One region of the Rhizobium sp. 9140 genome, then DNA from elsewhere that is predicted to be linked to it. Evidence: predicted binding sites of a transcription regulator. Region 1 holds the regulator's gene; the other holds the start of a gene.
What was found. Region 1 encodes HrcA, which represses chaperone genes, less so after heat shock. Its sites were predicted from a motif close to GTTAGCACTCNCNNNNNGNGAGTGCTAAC; they were not measured.

Region 1 (11,104 bases):
CCTTTTTAATAAGCAATTTTCGGGCCAGTTTACAAAGTGAGCCCAAGATTTCGTGTCAGAGCAGGCAGCGTGCCGGATATCGGGAGCGCTGCGCGTCATGTTTCACGACACCGTGGTGGCTTCATTGCTTTGAGCTGATGCAGAGGTCCTGATGCCGTTTACGGTATCGAGATGTCTGCCGTAGGGGAGTTTTGCGTTCATGGCACTTTCGGCTAGCCTTTATCTGCGCCAGTCCCAGACCTTGGCTATGACGCCGCAGCTGATGCAGTCGATCCAGCTGTTGCAGATGACGCATTTTGAGTTGACGCAGTTCATCGAGCAGGAAGTCGAGAAGAACCCTCTCCTTGAATTCGTCTCGGAAGCCGACCATTCGGCCGAAAGCGCGCGTGAGGACATGCCGTCCGAAAGCCGTGACGGCGAGGATTTTTCCGGCCTGACCGACGTCTATGACGGCACGACGCGCGACGATTCCCTGCGCATGAGCGAGACGCTGGACGCCAATTTCGAGAACGTCTTCCCGGACGACACCTCCCCCCAGCGCGCCGATGCGCCGGAACTGCTCAGCCAGTGGAAATCCATGTCCGGCGGGGGCGACGGGGAGACCAGCGAGGGCTACGATCTCGAGGATTTCGTCGCGAACCGGCTGACCTTGCGCGACGTGCTGAACGAGCAGCTGATCCTCAGCATTCATAGTGCCCGCGACCGGCTGATCGCCCAAGCGCTGATCGACCAGCTCGATGATGCGGGCTATCTGCACGCCGACACGACGGAAACGGCCGAACAGCTTGGCTGCACGGTGTGCGATGTCGAGGCGGTGCTTGCCACCCTGCAACGCTTCGATCCGCCCGGCGTCTTCGCCCGGAGCCTCAGCGAATGTCTCGCGATCCAGCTACGCCAGAAGAATCGGCTTGATCCGGCAATGTCGGCCCTTATCGGCAATCTCGAACTGCTCGCACGGCGGGATTTCGCAACGTTGAAGAAGCTCTGCGGCGTCGACGAAGAAGATCTCATCGATATGCTCGGCGAGATCCGCAAGCTCGATCCGAAGCCGGGCACGAGCTTCGAGATGACGCCTTGCGAGGCGATCGTGCCGGATATCGTGGTGCGCGCGGCGCCGGACGGCACCTGGGCCGTGGAACTCAATCCGGAAACGCTGCCGCGCGTGCTCGTCAACCAGGTCTATTACACCACCGTTTCGCGTCACGCGCCGAAGAACAGCGGCGACCACGCGTTCCTGTCGGAGTGCCTTCAGACCGCCAACTGGCTGACCCGCAGCCTCGACCAGCGCGCCAAGACGATCATGAAGGTGGCGACCGAGATCGTGCGTCAGCAGGACGCGTTTCTCGTCAACGGTGTCGATCACCTGCGGCCGCTCAACCTCAAGACGATCGCCGATGCGATCAAGATGCACGAGTCGACTGTCAGCCGCGTGACCTCCAACAAGTACATGCTGACGCCGCGCGGCCTGTTCGAGCTGAAATATTTCTTCACCGTCTCGATCGGCTCGGCGGAAGGCGGAGACGGGCATTCGGCGGAATCGGTTCGCCACCGCATCCGCAACATGATCGTGCTCGAAAGCCCGGAAGCCGTGCTGTCGGACGACGACATCGTGGAGATCCTGAAGAAGGGCGGCGTCGATCTCGCCCGCCGGACGGTGGCAAAATATCGTGAAGCGATGAATATTCCCTCATCCGTGCAGCGCCGGCGCGAAAAACGCGCCATGGCAAAGGTTTCCGCCTAACCGACGAGATCGACCGCGTGCACTGCGGCACCGACAACACGCAATGGGTGTTAAGCTTTCATTGACATTTGACGGCAGCCCGCTTATAGGGCGCGCCGACAGTCATCAACGATGGGCTCCTTTTTCTCCTTCCCCGACATCGCCGATCACATGCAAAGTGAAAACGGCTGCGTGAAAGGCTTGGAGGTAGGAGGCGCTTGGAATAAACTGGACACGCAAATCATGAAAGAGAGGAAACTCCATGAATGTGCGTGTGTCCGGTAAACATATGGAAATCGGCGAGAGCTTTCGTCTTCGAATCGAGGACCAGATCACTCAGGCGGTCACCAAGTATTTCGACGGAGGGTATTCGAGCCAGGTCACGGTGGTGAAGTCGGGACCGCGTTTCAGCGCGGACTGCATGATCCACCTCGACACGGGCGCCACGTTGCATGCGAACGGCGAGGCTTCGGAGCCGCAGGCCGCATTCGACGCGGCATCGGAACGGATTGCAAAGCGCATTCGGCGATACAAGCGCAGGCTGAAGGATCACCACAACGGCAGTGGTCATGCCGGGCTCGAAGTCGCCTACACCGTGATGGACTCGGTGCCGGACGAAGAGGACGACGTGCCGGAGGATTACGCACCGACGATCGTTGCGGAAAGCTCCAAGCAGATCCGGACCATGTCGGTGGCGAATGCCGTCATGGCACTCGACATGACGGACAATCCTGTGCTGATGTTCCGCAATCCCGGCAATGACGAACTCAACATCGTCTATCGCCGGACGGATGGGAATATCGGCTGGATCGACGCCGCCACTATGAAGAGCTGACGCAGGGACGAAGCACCGCCTCGGGATCGTCGCGATGCGGCGCTCCGGGTGGCGCCTGAAACAGAGACCGAGCCTGCCCGTGAAATTTCGTTCCACGGGGGCCGGTCATGACAAGCGAGGCGGCGCGCGGAAAGCGGCCGCCTCGTTATCGACGGTGAACGGCAGGCACGGGGATGAAGCCTGTCGAGCATCGAGGGAAACGGGCCGCAGGGCCGGCACGTCGTGCCGCCTGATGCGACCCTGTCAACTAAGGTAAGACAACATGGCATTGGCAGGTCTGCTGCAGCAAGATGCGATATTTCCGAGCGTTCGGGTCCAGTCCAAGAAGCAGTTGCTTCAGGAACTGGCCATCAAGGCTTCCAAGCTGACCGGCCTGCCCGAGCGCGAGATCTTCGACGTCATTCTGCAGCGCGAGCGTCTTGGCTCGACAGGCGTTGGCAACGGCATTGCCATTCCGCATGGCAAGCTTCCCGGCGTGACAGCCATCGTCGGCATTTTCGCGCGGTTGGAAACGCCTGTGGATTTCGAGGCGCTGGACGATCAGCCAGTCGATCTCGTCTTCCTGCTGCTTGCTCCGGAAGGCGCGGGCGCCGACCATCTGAAGGCGCTCTCGCGCATTGCACGCGTATTGCGCGACCCCGACATGGTGGCCCGCCTGCGCGGCACCGAGTCCGCCTCCGCCATCTACACCTTCCTCAGCGACGACCAGACCTCCAACGCGGCCTGACGTTCGACGCAGGCTTGGTCTGATCTTTTTCGCCCTGCCTCCACGTTGATATCGACAGCGCCCTGCTCCGGGTGAATACTCCCGTTCGACAAACGGGAGACAAGAGCGCATGGCCGGAACGGGTTCGGGACGATTGGCGGGCAAGATTGCCCTCATCAGTGGCGGTGCCGGCGGCTGCGGCCTTGCGGCGTCGGAGCTCTTCGCTCAGGAAGGCGCAAAGGTCGGCATCGTCGATCTGCCGTCGAGCCGTGGCGAAGAGGTTGCGGCGGCCATTCGTGCCGCCGGTGGCGAGGCGATCTTCGCGCCGGCCGACGTGTCCGTCTCACGCGACGTCACCGCAGCGGTCAAAGCCGTCGAGGCCGCTTTCGGAGCGATCACCGTTCTCTTCAATCATGCGGGAATCCTCGCCGTCGGACCGTTTCTCGAAACGGAGGAGGATGAGTGGGACCGGCTGATGGCGGTCAATGTCCGCTCCATGTTCCTGATGACCAAGGCCGTGCTGCCGGGCATGATCGCGGCTGGCGGCGGCAGCATCGTCTCGACCTCCTCGATATCAGCCGTTGCCGCGACGCCGATGGAGGTGCTCTACGACACGACGAAGGGCGCCTGCCATATGTTTGCCCGCGCCATCGCCGTGGAATTCCGCGGCCGCAATATCCGCTCCAACGCCGTCTGCCCGGGCTTCATCGCCACCGACCACGGCAAGCGCGAACTGGTGGGTCTCGCAAAGTACGGCATCGACGTCTCGGATGCGGCCATCGCCGCGCAGCAGGGGCGTCTCTGCGAGCCGATCGAGGTGGCGCGTGCCGCCTTGTTTCTTGCCAGCGACGAGGCGAGCTTCATCAACGGCACGCATCTGTTCGTCGACAATGGCTTCACCGCCGTCTGAAAGGACCCGTCATGGACACGACGATATCGAGACAGACCGGTGGCCTCTGGCGGAACTGGGTCGGAAACCAGGCCTGCGTGGTGCGAGCCCGTGGCACCCCCGGCAGCGAGGCGGAACTGTCGGACATGGTGCGGGCGGCGGCGGCCGAAGGGATGGCGGTGCGCTGCGCCGGCTCGGGTCACTCCTTCACGCCCGTGGCGCTCACCAGCGGCCTGCACCTAACGCTGTCGGGCATGCAGGGCGTGACCGGTATCGACCGGGCGCGCAAACGGGTTTCGGTCTCGGCGGGAACCACCATCAATGCGCTCGGCAAGGTGCTGAAGGAGAACGGCCTCTCGCTGATCAACCAGGGTGATATCGACAGCCAGGCGCTGGCGGGCGCCCTTACGACCGGCACGCATGGCACGGGCGCAACGCTCGGCAACATGGCCTCGCAGATCGTCGGCATGCGGATCGTCCAGCCGGATGGCAGCATTCTGATTGCAGACGAAAGCAAACCGGATCTGTTGAACGCCGCGCGCGTCTCCATCGGCATGCTGGGCGTGATCTCGGAGATCACATTGCAGGCAATGGACAGCTACCGCCTGCATGAGACGCTCTGGCGCTGCAGTTTCGATGAGTGCATGGAGAGCCATGACGAGCTTGCCGCCCGACACCGGCACTTCGGCTTCTTCTGGTGTCCCGTCCCCGAAAGCCGGCACTGCTACTGCCTGCCGGATACCTCGTCGGTCTCCACGACTGACAGCCTGTCGGATGTCTGCGAGATGAAGGTCATCGACATCACGGATGCGGAACCGATGGAACGGGGATTCGAGAAGATCGCCTATTCCTCGGAGATCTATCCGATCGAATATGTGCCGAATTTCCACGAACTGGAATATGCCGTGCCCGTACGGCATGGCAAAGAGGCCTGCCGGGCGGTGCGCGAGTTGATGCTCGCCAAGCACCCGACCTGCATCTACCCGATCGAGTACCGCTTCACCGCTGGCGATCCCGGCTGGATCAGCCCGTTCTTCGAACAGGATTCGATCACCCTCTCCGTCTCCGGCGAGCCGGGTACGGACTACTGGGCGTATCTGTCGGATGTCGATGCAATCCTGCGGCAGTTCGGTTCACGACCGCACTGGGGAAAGCTGCATTTTCTGACGGGGGACGACGTGACCGCGCTCTATCCCAGAGCCGGGCACTTCCGGGCCTTGCGGGAGACGCTCGATCCCGGCGGGGTATTTCTCAACGACCACCTGCGGCAGCTGTTCGGGTAGGCCGCGCCGGAGCAGGGAGCGCGCGAAAGATCGGAAGCCGGAGAAGGTTGCTCACCCTCCCCGGCCTTCGTTCACTATCAGCCGGCCGACGCTTCGCCTTCGGCGACGGCAACCTTCGGGCCGCCCTTGGCAACGCCGACCATGGCAGGACGCAGGACGCGCTCGCCGATGGTGAAGCCGGCCTGGACGACCTGAACGACCGTGTTGTGCGGCACGTCGGGGTTGGGGATCTCGAACATCGCCTGATGGAAGTTCGGATCGAACTTCTGGCCTTCCGGCTCGAGCTTGCGAACCCCGTGACGCTCGAGTGTCGAGAGCATGGACCGCTCGGTCAGCTCGACACCTTCGATCAAGGTGCTGAGGCCCGCATCGGCACCGGCCCGCACGTCGGCAGGAATGGCATCCAGCGCACGACGGAGATTGTCGGACACGGCCAACATGTCGCGGGCAAAGCCTGCGACAGAGTAGGACTTGGCATCCTTGACTTCGCGCTCCGTGCGACGGCGCAGATTGTCCATGTCGGCCGCCAGCCGCATGTAGCGGTCACGGAAATCAGCCGCTTCGGCGCGCGCGGCCTCCAGCTCTTCGGATTGGGCCTGAGCCGCCTCATCGGCATCCTCAAACATGTCTTGCACATCTGCCTCGGCCGGCGTGACGATGTCTTCCGCCGGTTTGCTGGCTTCGGCACCGTGTTTGTTTGTTTCGTCGGTCATGACGTCTCCGCATTCAGGATCGTTTCGGGAATTTGATGCCGATATCGAGGTTCGGGCGCCAAAAATCAAGGGTCGTTGCACCCGATCGCCTGCCGCCCCCGGCATCGCCGGGGTCGGCTATCGTGAAAGGCGCGACATCAGCTGTGCCGTATAGTCCACCATCGGCACGATCCGCGCGTAATTCAGCCGTGTCGGGCCGATGACGCCGACAGCACCGATGATCCGGTCGTCCCCATCCTTATAGGGCGCGACGATCAGGGACGAGCCGGACAGCGAGAACAGCTTGTTTTCCGATCCGATAAAAATCCGCACGCCCGGCCCCGTCTCCGCAAGGCTGAGAAGCTCGATCATGCTGTCCTTCTTCTCGAGGTCATCGAACAGCATGCGCAGCCGGTCGATATCCTCCGCACCGGCAAGGCCTTCGAGCAAATTGGCACGGCCGCGCACGATCAACTGGGTCGGGCTCTTGTCGTCGGCATCGCTGCCGGACCAACTGGCAAGGCCACGCTCGACCAGATCCTGCGACAGCACGTCGAGTTCGGTGCGGACCGTTTCCTTGACCTTCTGCAACTGTCCGCGCACTTCGGCGAGGGTCTGGCCGGCGAGATGCGCATTCAGGAAATTCGCAGCCTCCGTCAGCTGCGAACTCGTGACGCCGGCGGGAAGCTCGATGATACGGTTTTCCACCTGATCGTGTTCGCCGACCAGCACCGCCAGGGCCTTGGTGGGCGCAAGACGCATGAATTCGACATGCTTGAGCACGGGATCGTTCTTCGCCGTGATGACGAGGCCGGCACCGCGCGACATGCCGGACAGGACCTGGCTCGCCTCGTTGAACAATTGCTCTACGGGCTGATCCCGGTCGCTCCGCCGCACCTGCCGGTCGATCGAAGCGCGGTCCTCGGCCGAGAGATTGCCGACCTGCATGAAGGCGTCCACGAAGAACCGCAGCCCGATCTGCGTCGGCAGGCGTCCGGCGCTGACATGCGGCGAATAGATGAGGCCGAGATCCTCCAGATCGCTCATGACGTTGCGCACCGAGGCCGGCGACAGCGACATCGGCAGAAGCCGCGACAGGCTGCGGGAGCCCAGCGGCTCACCGCTGTCGAGATAGCTTTCGACGATGCGGCGGAAGACCTCGCCGGAGCGCTCGTCGAGGGCCGAGAGCCTGTCGCGCATTGCCGATGTCAGCGCCGCCGTTTCGGTGGATCGTTCCTTTTGTGCCATGGCTGAAATATAGGGAGAGGCCGTCGGATCGACAAAGGGAAAATTGGCATTCGGCTGCCGCCGCACGACTTTGACAGCCCTATTTTACGCCCCGCATTTCCTTTGGGCGGCAACATAGGCTAGAAGGCACGCAACTTAGACCCAAGGAGTCCCCGATGCGGCCGTCCGGAAGAAAAACAGATCAGATGCGCAAGGTCACCTTCGAGCGCAATGTTTCCAAGCATGCCGAGGGCTCCTGCCTGGTCAAGTTTGGCGATACGCATGTGCTGTGCACCGCGAGTCTTGAAGAAAAGACGCCGCCATGGCTGCGCAACAGCGGCAAGGGCTGGGTAACCGCTGAATACGGCATGCTGCCGCGCGCGACCGGCGACCGCATGAAGCGCGAGGCCGCAACCGGCAAGCAGAGCGGCCGCACGCAGGAAATCCAGCGCCTCATTGGCCGCTCGCTCCGCTCGGTGGTCGATCTGCAGGCGCTGGGCGAACGCCAGATCTCGCTCGACTGCGACGTGATCCAGGCCGATGGCGGCACCCGCACGGCGTCCATCACCGGCGCATGGATCGCGCTGCACGACTGCCTGAAGTGGATGGAAGCGCGCAACATGACGAAGGTCGAGCGCGTGCTGAAGGATCATGTCGCGGCGATCTCCTGCGGCATCTTCGCCGATCAGGCCGTGATCGATCTGGACTATCTCGAAGACAGCGCCGCCGAGACGGATGCGAACTTCGTCATGACCGGCTCCGGCGGCATCGTCGAAATCCAGGGCACAGCCGAAGGCAAGCCGTTCTCGGAAGCCGAATTCGCGAGCCTCATGGGGCTGGCCAAGAACGGCATCTCGGAACTGGTCGCCTTGCAGAAGCGGACGATCGCATAAAGGACGGAGGCCAAGCGGTGGCGGATAGGACGCAGGTTCTCGAAGGTGTTCTGGAAACGGCACTTTACGCAGCCGATCTCGATGCGGCCGATCGCTTCTATGGCGATGTGCTCGGTCTGGAGCGCATCGCCCGCGTCGATGGCCGCCACCTGTTCTTTCGCTGCGGACAGGGCGTTCTCCTGATCTTCAATCCGACGGAGACGCTGAAGCCCGCCGAAGGCTCTGCCCTGCCTGTCCCCGTTCACGGGACGACCGGTCCCGGCCATGCCTGCTTCCGCGTATCGCGCGACAATCTGACATCCCTGCGGGAGAGACTTGCGGCGGATGGCGTGATGATCGAAAGTGACGTTACTTGGCCGACGGGCGCGCGATCCTTTTATTTTCGCGACCCGGCCGGCAACAGCCTGGAATGCGCCGAACCGGGCCTCTGGTCCATCGACTGAACTGTTCTTCTTCATGCCATGCGCCGACCGGTCGCTTCGCCGGATTGGACGACTCATATTTACCGAACCCATGTTTCCGCGGCGTCTCAACGCCCTCCGGTTGACCTTCCGAGACCCATGATGACACGAACGCTTGACGACAAGACCCTGATCGTCGCCAGCCACAATGCCGGCAAGATCCGCGAAATTCGCGACCTGATCGGCCCGCTCGGCTTTTCCGCCAAATCCGCCGCCGACCTCAACTTCATCGAGCCCGACGAGACCGGGACAACGTTCGAGGGAAACGCGACCATCAAGGCGCTGGCCTCCGCACAGGCTTCGGGCCTGCCGGCCCTGTCGGACGATTCCGGGCTTGTCGTGGACGCACTCGGTGGCGATCCCGGCGTCTACACGGCCAACTGGGCCGAAACCGCCGACGGGACGCGCGACTTTGCCATGGCCATGCACAAGGTGGAAACGGCCCTGCAAAACGTCGGCGCGGAGACGCCGGCAGCACGTTCTGCCCGCTTCGTCTCCGTGCTCTGCCTTGCTTGGCCGGATGGCAATGTGGAACTCTTCCGCGGCGAAGTCGAGGGCACCGTTGTCTGGCCCCCACGCGGCAGCCAGGGTTTCGGCTATGACCCTATCTTCCAGCCGCAGGGCCATGAGCGTACCTTCGGCGAAATGAGCGCCGACGAGAAGCACGGCTGGAAGCCGGGCGATGCCAACGCCCTCTCGCATCGCGCCCGCGCCTTCAAGGTGTTTGCCGAGACCTGCCTCGGCGCCTGACGGATATGGCTGATTTCTCCTTCATCGGCGACAAGACGGACCCCGGTTTCGGGGTCTACGTGCATTGGCCGTTCTGCGCGGCGAAGTGCCCTTATTGCGACTTCAACAGCCATGTGCGGCATCAGGGTGTCGATCAGGCACGCTACGTCTCCGCTTTTCTAAAAGAGATGGAGGAAGCGCGGCGGCTGTCGGGACCGCGCACCGTGACCAGCATCTTTCTCGGCGGCGGCACCCCCTCGCTGATGGACCCGGCGACGGTTGACGCCATCATGAACGGCATCGCCCGCTTCTGGCATGTGCCTGACGCCATCGAGATCACGCTGGAGGCCAACCCGTCGAGCGTCGAGGCGACTCGGTTTCGCGGCTATCGTTCAGCCGGCGTCAACCGCGTTTCCCTCGGCGTCCAGGCGCTGAACGATCGCGATCTCAAGTTCCTCGGGCGACTTCACAATGTGGAAGATGCGCTGAAGGCGATAGGCCTTGCGCGCGATATCTTCCCGCGCATGTCCTTCGACCTGATCTATGCCCGGCCGAACCAGACCGTCGAGGAGTGGGAGGCGGAGCTGAAGCAGGCCGTCTCCTATGCGGTCGACCATCTCTCGCTTTACCAGCTGACCATCGAGGAAGGCACGCCCTTTTTTGGCCTGCACAAGGCGGGCAAGCTCGTCGTACCCGATGGCGACCAGTCGGCGCTCCTTTACGAGGCGACGCAGGACATCACGGCTTCGATCGGCATGCCGGCCTACGAGGTTTCCAACCATGCGGTGCCCGGCGCCGAAAGTCGCCACAACCTCACCTATTGGCGCTATGGCGACTATGCCGGCATCGGCCCCGGCGCCCACGGCCGCCTGACGATCGGCCGCGAGAAGCTGGCGACGGCGACTGAGCGAAAGCCCGAGACATGGCTCGACCTCGTCGAGGCCAATGGTCACGGGATGATCGATCAGGAGGTGCTGGGCTATGACGAGCAATCCGACGAACTGCTGCTGATGGGCCTGCGCCTCAAGGAGGGTATCGACCTCGTGCGTTGGGAAGCGCTCTCCGGCCGGGCGCCGGATCCGGAGAAGGAACGGTTCCTGATCGAGCACGGCTTCATCGAGAGGATCGGCAATTCCCGGCTGCGCTGCACCCCCTCCGGCATGCTGATCCTCGACGCCGTGGTCGCCGATCTCGCCTGCTGAGAACGATCGGTGATGTTGTGACCGGCCGTTGAGGCCGGTCACAAGACGATCAGGCCCACTCGCCGCCACGCATTACAGGCACCTTCGTTCCGTCTTCCCGAACACCATCGATATCGACCTTGTCGGAACCGATCATCCAGTCGATGTGGATGAGGCTGGAATTGCCGCCCTGCGCCGCGATCTGCTCCTGGCTGAGGGACGCGCCGTCGAGGAAGCATTTCGAGTAGCACTGGCCGAGCGCGATGTGGCACGACGCGTTCTCGTCGAAAAGCGTGTTGTAGAACAGGACGCCGCTGGCGGAAATCGGCGAGGAATGCGGCACGAGGGCAACCTCACCCAGACGCCTCGCGCCTTCATCCGTATCCAGAACCTTGTTCAAAACCGATTCGCCCTTCGAGGCCTTGGCCTCGACGATCCGGCCGCCCTCGAAACGAACCTGGATGTCGTCGATCAACGTCCCTTGATGC
Region 2 (6,257 bases), 390 kb from region 1:
GCGGGCCTCCGCGTCGTCCTGCTTCATCTGGACGATCAGCGGGTCGAGGCCGTCGAACTTCAGCTCGTCGCGCAGGTGGCCGAAGAAGGAGACGGAGGCGATTTCGCCGTAAAGGTCGCCGGAAAAGTCGAACAGGAATGTTTCGAGCAGGGCCTCGCCATCGCTGGTCACGGTCGGGCGGCGGCCGAAGCTGGCGACGGCATCGTGCAGGGAGCCGTCGGCGCGACGGAAGCGGACGGCGTAGATGCCGTTTTTCAGGCAGACGCCGGGGTCGAGGCGCATATTGGCCGTGGGATAGCCGAGCGTGCGGCCGAGCCGCTTGCCGCCGATAACCTCCGCCTCCACCGTATAGCGATAGCCGAGCAGGCCGGCCGCCTGCGCCACGTCGCCTTCCACGAGCAGACCGCGGACACGGCTGGACGAGATGACGTCGGCGTTTTCGTCGCGAAAGGCATCGACCAGCGTCACGCCGAAGCCGTTGTCCGTGCCGGCCTTCATCAGGAAGGCGGGGCCGCCTTCCCGGCCCTTGCCGAAATGGAAGTCGAACCCGGTGACGACATGGCCGGCCTTCAGCCAGTCCATCAGCACGTCACGGATGAAATCATGCGCCGACACCTGCGAGAAGCTGCGATCGAACGGATATTCGATGACGGCGGCAAAGCCCATGCCTTCGAGGATGCGGGCTTTCAGCGGCGCTGGCGTCAGGCGGAAGACGGGCTCGTCGGGCCGGAAGACGGCGCGGGGGTGCGGCTCGAAGGTCAGCACGAGCGCGGGGACGCCGAGCGCACGGGCCTCGGCCAGCGCCCGATCGAGCACCGACTGGTGACCGCGATGCACGCCATCGAAATTGCCGATGGCGATGACGCCGCCGTGGAGGGCAGCCGGCAAGGGATTTTTCGTCTCGTTGCGGTGAAAGACTGTCATGTCACGCGAGCCGGGGCATCCACCATTTCGGCGTTGCGCCCTCCTTCTTGAGGAAGGCGGCGAGTTTCGCCTCATCGGTTTTTTCGCCGGTCATGTATTCGGCTCCATGAATACCCGCGCTGATGTAGAGAACGTCGATGCCGCTGTACTGCGCGCCGCGAACGTCGGTCGGCATGCCATCGCCGATGGCGATGACGCGGGCACCTTCCAGCGTGCCGCGGACACCTTTGGCTTCGGCGAGCGCCGCACGATAGATCGGCTTGTGCGGCTTGCCGGCAATGCGGGCCTCGCCGCCCAGCTCCTCATAGAGCTTGGCGATGGCGCCGGCGCAGGGGATCAGCCGGTCGCCCCGCTCGACCACGAGATCCGGGTTGGCGCAGATGAAGGGCAGCTTGCGCTTGGCCAGAACCGAGAGCGTGGCGCGATAATCGTCCGGCGTCTCGGTCTCGTCATCGAAGAACCCGGCGCAGACGACGATCTCGGCATCTTCGGAGGCGACGATATCGACGCCCAGGCCAGCCAGCAGCGGGAAATCGCGATCGGAGCCGATGAAGTAGATTTTCTTCGGGCCGGCGGCGATCAGCGCACGGGTGACATCGCCCGAGGTGACGATGCGGTCGTAGGCGGTATCGGGCACGCCGAGCCCGCGGATCTGGACGATAACGCCGGGATGCGGGCGGGGCGAATTGGTGACGAGAACGACGGTGAGGCCGCGGCTGCGCGCGTCCGTCAGCGCTTCGCAGGCCGAGCGAAAGGCCGCAACGCCATTGTGAAGGACGCCCCAGACGTCACATAGCACCACGTCATAGCGGCTCGCGATGTCACGAAAGCTGTTGATGCGAACGGCCATGCAGGCTTCCCGTTGAGACTTCTCCCGGCTGACATCGCAAGGACGTCGCCAAAAGACAAGCCTAAACGCGGCAATCGCATCGCTTATCCGCCGCATTCCTCTGTAAATTGCGCGCCCCGGCGTCTCAAACCAGCGAGAGCAGGAGCCCGCCAGCGGCGCAGACGCCGAGCGTGCCGACCACGCCAAGCCGCGCGACGAAGAGCAGACTGCCCGCCAGCAGCGCGAGAAGCGCTGCCGCGACATTGAAACTCGCCAGTTCGGGAACGGACAGGACCAACGGCCCGAACCGGCTCTGCTGCACCTTCGCAAACAGCACGTGCAGGGCGAACCAGACGGCGAGGTTGAGGATGACGCCGACCACGGCGGCCGAGATCGCGCTCATGGCCGCCACCGCCAACCGGTTGCCCCGCAGCCGCTCGACCGAGGGCGCACCGAGGAAGATGAGGGCGAAGCACGGCACGAAGGTGACCCAGGTGGCGACGAGGCCGCCGATGAGGCCTGCGACGACGGGATCGAGCCCGGCAGGCGGCAGGCTGAACGCCGCCATGAAGGCGACGAAGGTCAGCACCAGAACCAGCGGCCCGGGCGTGGTTTCCGCCAGCGCCAGCCCGTCCAGCATTTCGCCGGGCCGCAGCCAGTGATGGGTTTCCACCGCCTGCTGGGCGACATAGGCAAGCACGGCATAGGCCCCGCCGAAGGTGACGACCGCCATCTTGGAAAAGAAGATGTGGAGTGCGACGAAGACGTTTCCGGCGCCCCAAAGGGCGACGACCAGGCCGAGCGGCGCGACCCAGAGGCATGACCAGAGGACGATGAGCGCCAGCGTCTGCGACCAGGTTCTCGACCTGTCCTTTGCGCCTGCCACCCATCCGGCTTCCGCCTTCCGCCTGGCTGTGAGCAGGCCGAACAGGCCGGCGGCAAGGATGACCAGCGGAAAGGACACGGAGAAGAAGAACAGGGCCGCGAAGGCCAGCGCGGCGATGGCGCGCGACGAGACCGTCTTCAGCGCGCGCCGGGCGAGACGCAGGAGCGCTTCGACCACGATGGCCAGCACCGCAGCCTTCAGGCCGAAGAACACCGCCGAGAGCATGCCCGTCTGGTGGTAAAGCGCGTACAGCGTGGAGAGGCCCAGGAGGATGCAGAGGCCAGGCAACACGAAGAGAATGCCGGCCACGAGCCCGCCGCGCGCGCCGTGCAGCAGCCAGCCGATATAGATGGCGAGCTGCTGCGCTTCCGGACCCGGCAGCAGCATGCAGTAGTTCAGCGCGTGCAGGAATCGATCCTCCTGCACCCAACGCCGCGTTTCCACCACCTCGCGGTGCATCAGCGCGATCTGCCCGGCCGGCCCGCCGAAGCCGAGAAGACCGATGCGGACCCAGACGCGCGTGGCTTGTGCGAAAGACGGCTTGGGGCCGCGACCCGCCTCTGTGGAAACATCGCGTAGATGGCCGGAAACGGCGCCTGTCTCATTCGTGCCGTGTTGATCGTTCATCGTCCCCCCGCGCCTTATCCCGTCCGATTCGTTCTGACAACGATCGATCGACCCCTTGCGACGCGCGTCTCACCCGTGTCGCAGACCGTCTCTACGATGGTCATGTGACAGACAGCGGACAGAAATGCTGCTCGACATAAATGATGGACGCCAATCTTGACTCCGACAGAAACCGTGCTTATCTCAGCCTTGCTAGCACTCGACCTACCGGAGTGCTAACAGACCGATGGATCCTATGAGATCCCAGCGTCATTTGATCGAGGGAAAAGACAATGACAAGCACTACCTTCCGCCCCCTGCACGACCGCGTCGTCGTACGTCGCGTCGAGTCCGAAGCCAAGACCAAGGGCGGCATCATCATTCCCGACACCGCCAAGGAAAAGCCGCAGGAAGGCGAAATCGTCGCCGTCGGTTCCGGCGCGCGTGACGACAGCGGCAAGATCGTTCCTTTGGACGTCAAGGCCGGCGACCGCATCCTGTTCGGCAAGTGGTCGGGCACCGAAGTCAAGCTCAACGGCGAAGACCTGTTGATCATGAAGGAATCCGACATCATGGGCGTTATCGCCTGATATCGGCTCTGCCTCATTGCATGATATCGGCTCTGCCTCCGGCAGGTCCTTTGCACAATCCGACGACACTTAAAATTTGGGCTTATGCCCGGGAGTTTTCAAAATGGCAGCTAAAGAAGTAAAATTCGGCCGCACCGCGCGCGAAAAGATGCTGCGCGGCGTCGATGTCCTCGCTGATGCCGTCAAGGTCACGCTGGGTCCCAAGGGCCGCAACGTGGTCATCGACAAGTCCTTCGGCGCACCGCGCATCACCAAGGACGGCGTTTCCGTCGCCAAGGAAATCGAACTGGAAGACAAGTTCGAGAACATGGGCGCACAGCTCGTTCGCGAAGTCGCTTCCAAGACCAACGACATCGCCGGTGACGGCACCACGACCGCAACCGTTCTTGCCCAGGCCATTGTTCGCGAAGGCAACAAGGCCGTTGCAGCCGGCATGAACCCGATGGACCTGAAGCGCGGCATCGACCTCGCCGTTCTCGCCGTCGTCAAGGATCTGCAGGCCAAGGCAAAGCCGATCTCCACATCGGAAGAAGTCGCTCAGGTCGGCACGATCTCGGCAAACGGCGACAAGCAGGTTGGCGCTGATATCGCTGAAGCCATGCAGAAGGTCGGCAACGAGGGTGTCATCACCGTCGAGGAAGCCAAGACCGCCGAAACCGAACTCGAAGTCGTCGAAGGCATGCAGTTCGACCGCGGCTACCTCAGCCCCTACTTCGTGACCAACCCGGAAAAGATGCTGGCCGAGCTCGAGGACGTCTACGTTCTCCTGCACGAAAAGAAGCTCTCGAACCTGCAGGCTATGCTTCCGGTTCTCGAAGCTGTCGTCCAGACCGGCAAGCCGCTCCTGATCATCGCTGAAGACGTCGAAGGCGAAGCTCTTGCAACGCTCGTCGTCAACAAGCTGCGTGGCGGCCTCAAGATCGCTGCCGTCAAGGCTCCGGGCTTCGGCGACCGCCGCAAGGCCATGCTGGAAGACATCGCCGTTCTGACGGGTGGTACTGTCATCTCCGAAGACATCGGCATCAAGCTTGAGAACGTCACGCTCGAAATGCTCGGCCGTACCAAGAAGGTCTCGATCTCCAAGGAGAACACGACCATCGTTGACGGTGCCGGCGCCAAGAACGAGATTGAAGGCCGCGTTGCCCAGATCAAGGCGCAGATCGAAGAAACCTCTTCGGACTACGACCGCGAAAAGCTTCAGGAACGTCTGGCCAAGCTCGCTGGTGGCGTTGCCGTCATCCGCGTCGGCGGCTCGACGGAAATCGAAGTCAAGGAACGCAAGGACCGCATCGACGACGCGCTGAACGCAACGCGTGCAGCCGTTCAGGAAGGCATCGTTCCCGGCGGCGGCGTTGCTCTGCTGCGTTGCTCGGCCGTTCTCGACGTCAAGGGCGAGAATGCCGACCAGGACGCCGGCGTCGCTATCGTTCGCAAGGCTCTCCAGTCGCTCGTTCGCCAGATCGCCGACAATGCCGGTGACGAAGCTTCGATCGTCGTTGGCAAGATCCTCGACAAGAACGACGACAACTACGGCTACAACGCGCAGACGAGCGAATATGGCGACATGATCGCCATGGGCATCGTCGACCCGGTCAAGGTCGTTCGCACCGCTCTGCAGAACGCAGCGTCGGTCGCCTCGCTCCTGATCACCACCGAAGCCATGATCGCCGAACTTCCCAAGAAGGACGCCCCGATGGGCGGCGGCATGCCCGACATGGGCGGCATGGGCGGCATGATGTAATCCATCCGATAAGGATTGGATGGAATGGAGGGCGGTCCGAAAGGGCCGCCCTTTTCTAGTCTAGTGGCCAAGGCTGAAGCTGTTTGGAACTGTGAGGTCGAAGAAAGTCTGCTAGGATCTATCGATCGGATAAACGTTCCAACCATCGGCGCAGTTCATGGTGCACCTCTTCGGAAACAACATAGAATTGCGCCCTGCGATCAGGAGGGATGCCAAGGCTCGCCTCGCTTTGGGAAATGACCCCGATATCATGAGAATGTTCGGCGTGAGCCACATTGATGTGAGGTCTTTTCTAAAAAATGATGCCGATCTGTGGCTGCATGATATCGCTAGGCATCAGCATGCGTGGGTCATCGAGATTGAGCATCGCTTCGTCGGTGAAATCAGATTGGACAATTTCAATCTTGCAGACCGCCACGCCTCAATGGCAATCGGAATTTTCGATCGGGACATGTTGGGGAAAGGCTTGGGAAGCAAAGCCATTCGGCTCGTGCTGATGCATGCCTTCACGGATTTGCATTTACATCGGATAGGAATCCGAGTTCTTGAATTCAATACACGGGCAGTCAGAGCTTATGAAAAGTGCGGGTTCGTGATTGAAGGGCGGGAACGCGAGACCGCCTTCGTCGATGGGCGCTGGCATGACGATATTATTATGGGACTTTTGGCGAGAGAGTTTAA

Region 2: a site for HrcA is predicted at 3,458-3,486, ahead of groES (co-chaperone GroES). Genes of this name have one in related genera too.

Annotation. Positions count from the first base shown of each region.
Region 1 is NZ_FJUR01000001.1:1,096,225-1,107,328, reverse strand. Features, by position in the region: gene rpoN (RNA polymerase factor sigma-54) at 200-1,741, shown strand; gene raiA (ribosome hibernation-promoting factor, HPF/YfiA family) at 1,983-2,555, shown strand; gene ptsN (PTS IIA-like nitrogen regulatory protein PtsN) at 2,818-3,282, shown strand; gene GA0004734_RS05110 (SDR family NAD(P)-dependent oxidoreductase) at 3,392-4,171, shown strand; gene GA0004734_RS05105 (D-arabinono-1,4-lactone oxidase) at 4,195-5,433, shown strand; gene grpE (nucleotide exchange factor GrpE) at 5,511-6,146, opposite strand; gene hrcA (heat-inducible transcriptional repressor HrcA) at 6,264-7,325, opposite strand; gene rph (ribonuclease PH) at 7,529-8,245, shown strand; gene GA0004734_RS05085 (VOC family protein) at 8,263-8,688, shown strand; gene rdgB (RdgB/HAM1 family non-canonical purine NTP pyrophosphatase) at 8,809-9,456, shown strand; gene hemW (radical SAM family heme chaperone HemW) at 9,462-10,637, shown strand; gene GA0004734_RS05070 (aminopeptidase) at 10,687-11,104, opposite strand, start outside.
Region 2 is NZ_FJUR01000001.1:1,486,196-1,492,452, reverse strand. Features, by position in the region: gene GA0004734_RS06935 (bifunctional riboflavin kinase/FAD synthetase) at 1-924, opposite strand, end outside; gene GA0004734_RS06930 (TIGR01459 family HAD-type hydrolase) at 926-1,774, opposite strand; gene chrA (chromate efflux transporter) at 1,899-3,266, opposite strand; gene groES (co-chaperone GroES) at 3,539-3,835, shown strand; gene groL (chaperonin GroEL) at 3,939-5,576, shown strand; gene GA0004734_RS06910 (GNAT family N-acetyltransferase) at 5,734-6,257, shown strand, end outside.